Regions from separate parts of the Streptomyces sp. NPDC026377 genome, predicted to be linked through region 2. Evidence: predicted binding sites of a transcription regulator. Region 2 holds the regulator's gene; the other holds the start of a gene.
What was found. Region 2 encodes HrcA, which represses chaperone genes, less so after heat shock. Its sites were predicted from a motif close to TTNGCACTCNGNNNNNCNGAGTGCNAA; they were not measured.
Positions count from the first base shown of each region.

Region 1: a site for HrcA is predicted at 2,111-2,137, ahead of groES (co-chaperone GroES). Genes of this name have one in related genera too.

Region 1 is NZ_JBVHPV010000011.1:98,186-102,381, forward strand. Features, by position in the region: gene ACZ4MU_RS22920 (class I SAM-dependent methyltransferase) at 1-700, opposite strand, end outside; gene ACZ4MU_RS22925 (polysaccharide deacetylase family protein) at 784-1,722, shown strand; gene groES (co-chaperone GroES) at 2,284-2,592, shown strand; gene groL (chaperonin GroEL) at 2,707-4,196, shown strand, end outside.
Region 2 is NZ_JBVHPV010000005.1:29,321-33,516, forward strand. Features, by position in the region: gene dnaJ (molecular chaperone DnaJ) at 81-1,217, opposite strand; gene hrcA (heat-inducible transcriptional repressor HrcA) at 1,218-2,234, opposite strand; gene ACZ4MU_RS12770 (MBL fold metallo-hydrolase) at 2,413-3,144, shown strand; gene ACZ4MU_RS12775 (DUF3097 domain-containing protein) at 3,192-4,010, shown strand.

The DNA.
Region 1 (4,196 bases), on a different contig from region 2:
CATCGCCCCCGTCCGAGATCCACTCCGCCTCGGCCCCGGGCGGGACCGCCTCGTGCGGGATGCCGGGCGCGATCTTCAGGGCGGCGAGCGGGGCCTTCAGGGCGGCGCCGACCGCCCAGGACAGCGGCGGCGAGTACGCCTCCGGGTCGAAGATGCGCCCGCGCCCGCCCCGCCGTGCCGGGTCCACGAACACCGCGTCCCACCCCGAGGTGTCCACGTCGGTCACATCCGCGCACCGCACCTCGATCAGCTCGGCGAGGCCCAGCGCCGCCGCGTTGGCGCGGGCGACCTCGGCCGTCAGCTCGTCGCGGTCCACCGCGAGGACGGAGATCCCCGCCCGGGCCAGCGCCAGGGCGTCCCCGCCGATGCCGCAGCACAGGTCGGCCACGTTCCGTACGCCCTGGGCGGCGAAGACGCGGGCGCGGTAGGCGGCCACCGAGGCGCGCGTCGACTGCTCCACGCCGTTGGGCGTGAAGAACATCCGGTACGCGTCGTCCGCGCCGAACTTCGCGACCGCGCGCTGCCGCAGCCGCGCCTGGGCCAGGGCCGCCGAGACCAGCTCCGGGGCGTGGTCGCGGCGCAGCCGGGTCGCCACCGCCAGCTCCTGGGCCGGGTCGTGGTCGCGCAGCGAGTCCAGCAGGCCCGTGCCCTCGGGGGTGAGCAGGGCGCGGAAGGTGTCGAGGTCGTTCACCCGCCCCATTGTGGGCCAGGCGGGGGACGGCGCACGCCCGGTGTCGGGTGTCGCCTGCGGTAGACCGCCCCGCACTGACAGGATGCGGCGGCATGCAGCTTGTACGACAAAAGGAAGAAAATGGGCGCGGCCTGACGAAAGCCCCCCTCCTGGTGCTCACCGGGCTCGTCGTCGCCGCGCTCGCCTCCGGGTGCGCCGCCGGGGACCCCCGCACGGGCGGACGCGGCGGCGGGGCCGCCGCCCCCGGGCCGCAGGCGTACGACAGCGACGTCGCCCGCGCCCTCGCCGGTTACTCCGGCCGCCTCAAGGAGGCGCAGGCCGCCCGGGTGGCCGCCGCGAAGAGGTGGAAGCTCGCCAAGGTGCCGTTGGCCGCGCCCGCCCCGCCCGCGGTCAAGCCGGAGATCGGCAACCGGCCCGGCTTCGAGACGGAGGGCGGCGACTCGCTGCCGCCCGTCTTCACCACCGTCCCCACCAAGGACCGGATCGTCTTCCTGACCATCGACGACGGAGCCGAGAAGGATCCCCAGCTGCTGAGGATGATGCGGGAGCTGCGCATCCCCTACAGCGCCTTCCTCAGCGACTACCTCGTCCGCACCGACTACCCGTACTTCAAGCGGATGCAGAACCTCGGCGTCACGCTCAACAACCACACGCTCAACCACCGCTATCTGCCCGGGCTCTCCTACGAGGAGCAGCGGCACGAGATCTGCGACCAGCAGGACAAGATCGGCAAGTGGGCGGGCAAGCGGCCCCGGCTCTTCCGGCCGCCGTACGGCAACTACAACGAGGACACTCTGCGCGCGGCCCAGTCCTGCGGGATCAAGGCGGTGCCGCTGTGGGCGGCGGAGGCGTTCCCCGACCGCATGGAGTGGCGCGAGTGGGACCGCGACCTGCACCCCGGCGACATCGTGCTCACGCATTTCCGGGGGCGCGAGGACTGGAAGGGCACGATGCCCGACATGATCCGGCGGGTCATGAAGGTCATCACCGACAAGGGGTACGCGGTGGCCAGGCTGGAGGACTACGTATGACCCGCGCGCACCGGCCGTCGGGCGGTCCGCTGGCCGGTCTGCTGGCGGCCGGTGCGCTGGCGGTGGCGCTGCTGGCGGCGGGCTGTGAGCGCCCCTCCGCCCCGATCGAACGGCTCGGCCGCATGGCCGCGACAAAAGTGGCCGACGCCCGCCGAGGCTTCCCCCGCCCCGGCGCCCGTCCCCCCACCCCCTGGCACGTCCACCCCAACGCGGAACGCACCCAGCCCGCCCTCGCCCCACCCTCCCAGGGCCCCCCTCCGAAAACGGTTGTGCCGGCCCCGACCCGCCAGGGGCGCGGGGAACTGCGCGACACGCCTTCACGGACCCGCATGCAGGGGGCTACGGCACCCCCGCACGGCCTACGCGAGCCCAAATCGGACCCCTCCGCTTGGCACTCCGCTTGACCGAGTGCTAACCGCCGTCCTAGTCTCGGCTCTGGCACTCCCCACCGGAGAGTGCCAACACAGCGACGGGCAGGTCCGGCACCCGCGACGACGGATCCACCTGGTCGCCACCTCAGACAGTTAACCCCGTGAGATCTCCGAAGGGGGAGGTCGGATCGTGACGACCGCCAGCTCCAAGGTTGCCATCAAGCCGCTCGAGGACCGCATTGTGGTCCAGCCGCTCGACGCCGAGCAGACCACGGCCTCCGGCCTGGTCATTCCGGACACCGCCAAGGAGAAGCCCCAGGAGGGCGTCGTCCTGGCCGTGGGCCCGGGCCGGATCGAGGACGGCAAGCGCGTCGAACTCGACGTCGCCGTCGGTGACGTCGTGCTCTACAGCAAGTACGGCGGCACCGAGGTGAAGTACAACGGTGACGAGTACCTCGTGCTCTCGGCTCGCGACGTGCTCGCGATCATCGAGAAGTAATTCACCTCGAAGCGAATGCTTCTGAGCTGCGCCCCTGGCCACCCTGCTGACAGCCGGGCGGCGAGGGGCGCAGTTTTCGTATCACCAAGTTTCCGAGAGGGCTGAACCGCTCCCATGGCGAAGATCCTGAAGTTCGACGAGGACGCCCGTCGCGCCCTTGAGCGCGGCGTCAACAAGCTTGCCGACACGGTGAAGGTGACGATCGGCCCCAAGGGCCGCAACGTCGTCATCGACAAGAAGTTCGGCGCCCCCACCATCACCAACGACGGTGTCACCATCGCCCGCGAGGTCGAGCTCGACGACCCGTACGAGAACCTGGGCGCCCAGCTCGTGAAGGAGGTGGCGACCAAGACCAACGACATCGCGGGTGACGGCACCACCACCGCCACCGTGCTGGCCCAGGCGCTGGTCCGCGAGGGTCTGCGCAACGTCGCCGCCGGCGCCTCCCCCGCCGCCCTGAAGAAGGGCATCGACGCGGCCGTCAAGGCGGTCTCGCAGGAGCTGCTCGCCACCGCGCGTCCGATCGACGACAAGTCGGACATCGCCGCCGTGGCCGCGCTCTCCGCGCAGGACCAGCAGGTCGGCGAGCTCATCGCCGAGGCGATGGACAAGGTCGGCAAGGACGGTGTCATCACCGTCGAGGAGTCCAACACCTTCGGCCTGGAGCTGGAGTTCACCGAGGGCATGGCCTTCGACAAGGGCTACCTCTCGCCGTACATGGTCTCCGACCAGGAGCGTATGGAGGCCGTCCTCGACGACCCGTACATCCTGATCAACCAGGGCAAGATCTCCTCGATCCAGGACCTCCTGCCGCTCCTGGAGAAGGTCATCCAGGCCGGCTCCTCCAAGCCGCTCCTGATCATCGCCGAGGACGTCGAGGGCGAGGCCCTCTCCACCCTGGTCGTCAACAAGATCCGCGGCACGTTCAACGCCGTGGCCGTCAAGGCCCCGGGCTTCGGCGACCGCCGCAAGGCGATGCTCCAGGACATGGCCACCCTCACCGGTGCCACCGTCATCGCCGAGGAGGTCGGCCTCAAGCTCGACCAGGCCGGTCTCGACGTGCTGGGCTCCGCCCGCCGTGTGACCGTCACCAAGGACGACACCACGATCGTCGACGGCGGCGGCAACAGCGAGGACGTGGTCGGCCGCGTCGCGCAGATCAAGGCCGAGATCGAGTCCACGGACTCCGACTGGGACCGCGAGAAGCTCCAGGAGCGCCTCGCGAAGCTCGCCGGCGGCGTGTGCGTGATCAAGGTCGGCGCCGCCACCGAGGTGGAGCTGAAGGAGAAGAAGCACCGTCTGGAGGACGCCATCTCCGCGACCCGCGCCGCGGTCGAGGAGGGCATCGTCTCCGGTGGTGGCTCCGCGCTCGTCCACGCCGTCAAGGTCCTGGAGGGCAACCTCGACAAGACCGGCGACGAGGCCACCGGTGTCGCGGTCGTCCGCCGCGCCGCCGTCGAGCCGCTGCGCTGGATCGCCGAGAACGCCGGCCTGGAGGGTTACGTCATCACCTCCAAGGTCGCCGAGCTCGACAAGGGCCAGGGCTTCAACGCCGCCACCGGCGAGTACGGCGACCTGGTCAAGGCCGGCGTCATCGACCCGGT
Region 2 (4,196 bases):
CGCCCCTGACTACCTGGGGACGCGGGGAACCACGCGAGCGACCGACCGCACAGCCGCAGACGAACAACCGGTCCCAACGGTCACCGACCGTTGAACGCGTCCTTCAACCGGGAGAACAGCCCCTGCTGGCCGGGCTGGAACTGGCCCGTGGGGCGCTCCTCGCCGCGCAGCTTCGCGAGCTGGCGCAGCAGATCCTCCTGCTGCGGGTCCAGCTTGGTCGGCGTGGTGACCTCGACGTGGACGATCAGGTCGCCCCGGCCGCCGCCGCGCAGATGCGTCACACCGCGCGCGTGCAGCGGGATGGACTGGCCCGACTGGGTGCCCGGGCGGATGTCCACCTCCTCCATGCCGTCCAGCGTCTGCAGCGGCACCTTGGTGCCGAGCGACGCCGCCGTCATGGGGATCGTCACCGTGCAGTGCAGATCGTCGCCGCGGCGCTGGAAGACGTCGTGGTTGAGCTCGTGGATCTCCACGTACAGATCACCGGCGGGGCCGCCGCCGGGGCCGACCTCGCCCTCGCCCGCGAGCTGGATCCGGGTGCCGTTGTCGACACCGGCCGGGATCTTGACCGTGAGCGTGCGGCGCGAGCGGATGCGGCCGTCGCCGGCGCACTCCGGGCACGGCGTGGGCACGACGGTCCCGAAGCCCTGGCACTGGGGGCAGGGGCGGGAGGTCATGACCTGGCCGAGGAAGGAGCGGGTGACCTGGGAGACCTCGCCGCGGCCGCGGCACATGTCACACGTCTGCGCCGAGGTGCCGGGAGCGGCGCCCTCGCCGGAGCAGGTCGTACAGACGACCGCCGTGTCGACCTGGATCTCCTTGGTCGTACCGAAGGCCGCCTCGTTGAGGTCGATCTCCAGCCGGATCATGGCGTCCTGGCCGCGACGGGTGCGCGAACGGGGGCCGCGCTGCGCCGCGTTGCCGAAGAACGCGTCCATGATGTCCGAGAAGTTCCCGAAGCCGCCCGCGCCGAAGCCACCGGCGCCACCACCGCCGGAGGACGACAGGGGGTCGCCTCCGAGGTCGTAGACCTGCTTCTTCTGCGGGTCCGAGAGGACCTCGTAGGCGGCGTTGATCTCCTTGAAGCGCTCCTGCGTCTTCGGGTCCGGATTCACGTCCGGGTGGAGTTCACGCGCCAGGCGCCGGAACGCCTTCTTGATCTCGTCCTGCGATGCGTCGCGGCGTACGCCCAGTACGGCGTAGTAGTCCGTGGCCACTTACGACTCCGCCAGGATCTGTCCGACGTAACGTGCCACTGCGCGTACCGCTCCCATCGTTCCGGGGTAATCCATGCGGGTCGGTCCGACCACGCCGAGTTTCGCGACGGCTTCGCCGCCCGAACCGTAGCCGACCGAGACGACGGACGTGGAGTTCAGCCCTTCGTGGGCGTTCTCATGCCCGATTCGTACGGTCATGCCCGATTCTTTGGCCTCGCCGAGCAGCTTGAGGAGCACGACCTGCTCCTCCAGCGCCTCCAGCACCGGCCGAATGGTCAGGGGGAAGTCGTGTCCGAAGCGGGTGAGATTGGCGGTGCCGCCGATCATCAGCCGTTCCTCGGTCTCCTCCACCAGGGTTTCGAGCAGGGTGGCGAGCACCGTCGAAACGGTTCCTCGGTCCTCCGGCTCGAAGGATTCGGGGAGATCCTGCACCAGCTGCGGGACGTCCGCGAAGCGGCGCCCCACCACCCGGCTGTTGAGCCGGGCCCGCAGATCCGCCAGCGAGGTCTCGCCGAACGGCGCCGGACAGTCGACCATCCGCTGCTCGACCCGTCCGGTGTCCGTGATGAGCACCAGCATCAGCCGGGCCGGGGCCAGCGACAGCAGCTCCACGTGCCGCACGGTGGACCGTGTCAGCGACGGGTACTGCACCACGGCGACCTGCCGGGTCAGCTGCGCGAGCAGCCGGACCGTGCGCGCCACCACGTCGTCGAGGTCGACGGCGCCGTCCAGGAAGTTCTGGATGGCTCGCCGCTCCGGCGACGACAGCGGCTTGACGCCCGCGAGGCGGTCGACGAAGAGCCGGTAGCCCTTGTCCGTGGGGATACGGCCCGCGCTGGTGTGGGGCTGGGCGATGAAGCCCTCCTCCTCCAGCACGGCCATGTCGTTGCGCACGGTCGCCGGCGAGACGCCCAGCTTGTGCCGCTCGGTCAGGGCCTTCGAGCCCACCGGCTCCTCGGTCCCGACGTAGTCCTGGACGATCGCGCGCAGGACTTCGAGTCTGCGTTCACTGAGCACCGCGCACACCTCCAGCTGTCGTCCCTGGCCGCTCGGCCCTGGCACTCTGCGCGTTCGAGTGCCAGCGATCCCCGGCCAGTGTACGGCCGACCGGTACACCCCTAGCAAGGGCGGCCGCCCGTGACGCTCGCGGCGCGCTCGAACGCCCCGCCCCGGCCGCCCGGGATAGCGTCGTGTCATGGACGTCCCCTGGGAAGAGTTCGGCTGGGAGCGGCTGGGCGACGGCGTGGGCCGCCGCAGGCTGCCGGGGTGGGACGCGACGGTGGGCCTGGTCGCGGGCGAGGACGCCGTCCTGCTGTACGACACGGGCTCGACCCTGCGCGAGGGCGCCGAGCTGCGCGCCCAGGCGCAGGCGCTGCTCGGGCGCCGGGTGACGCATATCGCACTGAGCCATCCGCACTTCGACCATGTGCTGGGCACGGCCGCGTTCTCGGGGGCCCAGGTGTACGGCGCGGTCGGGATCGACCGGGTCCTGGACGGGGACGCCCTGCGGACCGACGCCGTCACCCACGGGGTCCCGCCCGCGCAGGCCGCCGAGGCGGCTGACCTGCTGGTGCGCCCACACAACTTCGTGACGGGCGAGTGGACGCTGGAGCTGGGCGGGCGGCAGGTGCTGCTGGCCAACGTGGGCCCCGGCCACACCGGCCACGACCTGGCCCTGCTGGTCCCCGCCTCGCCGGGCGTGCCCGGCTCGCCCGAGATCGTCTTCTGCGGTGACCTGGTCGAGGAGTCCGGCGAGCCGCAGGCCGGGCCGGACGCGGTCCGCACCCGCTGGCCCGCCGCCCTCGACCGGCTGCTCGCCCTGGGCGGCGAGGACGCGGTGTACGTGCCGGGGCACGGGGCGGTGGTGGACGCGGCGTTCGTCCGGGCGCAGCGGGTCGGGCTCGCCGAGGAATTCGGCGTGTCATAACGGCGTACACCCATATGGGCACATGATCCACCCGTATTCTCATCGGAATGCGCAGCTACAGCCCGGACCTGACTCCGCCCTGGAAGAAGGGGACCCCGGCTCCCGAGGTGCCCGCCGAGCTCGACCTGGTCGTCGAGGAGGTGACGACCGGGTTCTGCGGGGCGGTGCTCCGCTGCGAGGCGGGGACGGTGACCCTGGAGGACCGCTTCGGCAAGCAGCGGGTGTTCCCGCTGGCGGCCCGGGGGTTCCTGCTGGAGGGCAAGGTGGTCACGCTGGTACGCCCGCCGGCGCCCACGCCCTCGCGCCCGGCGCGCACCGCCTCGGGCTCCGTGGCGGTGCCGGGGGCGCGGGCGCGGGTGGCGCGCGCGGGGCGCATCTACGTCGAGGGGCGCCACGACGCGGAGCTGGTGGAGAAGGTGTGGGGGGACGACCTGCGCATCGAGGGGGTCGTCGTCGAGTACCTGTCGGGTATCGACGACCTGCCCGCGATCGTCGCGGACTTCGCACCCGGCCCCGACGCGCGCCTCGGCGTCCTGGTCGACCACCTGGTCCCCGGCTCCAAGGAGTCCCGGATCGCCTCGGCGGTCACGGGCGAGCACGTGCTGGTGGCCGGGCACCCCTACATCGACGTGTGGGAGGCGGTGAAGCCGGCGGCCGTGGGGATCGCGGGGTGGCCGGTGGTGCCGCGGGGGGAGGACTGGAAGACGGGGGTGTGCCGGGCGCTGGGGTGGCCGGGGAACACCGGGGCGGCGTGGCAGCGGATTCTCTCCGGGGTGCGGAGTTATCGGGATCTGGAGCCGGAGTTGCTGGGGCGGGTGGAGGAACTGATCGACTTCGTGACGTCCCCCACCCCGCCCCTCCCCTAAACCCTCCGGGGGCAGGGCTCCGCCCCGAGCCCTGTTCCGCAGTGCCGGCCCGCGCCCCGGCGGGGGCCGCTCGCGCAGTTCCCCGCGCCCCTTTCGGGCCGGGGATTCGCCTGCGGACCGTGCTGGGTTGCTCGCGCAGTTCCCCGCGCCCCTGAAGATGCCGCTGCGCGGCAATCCCCTGGGCGC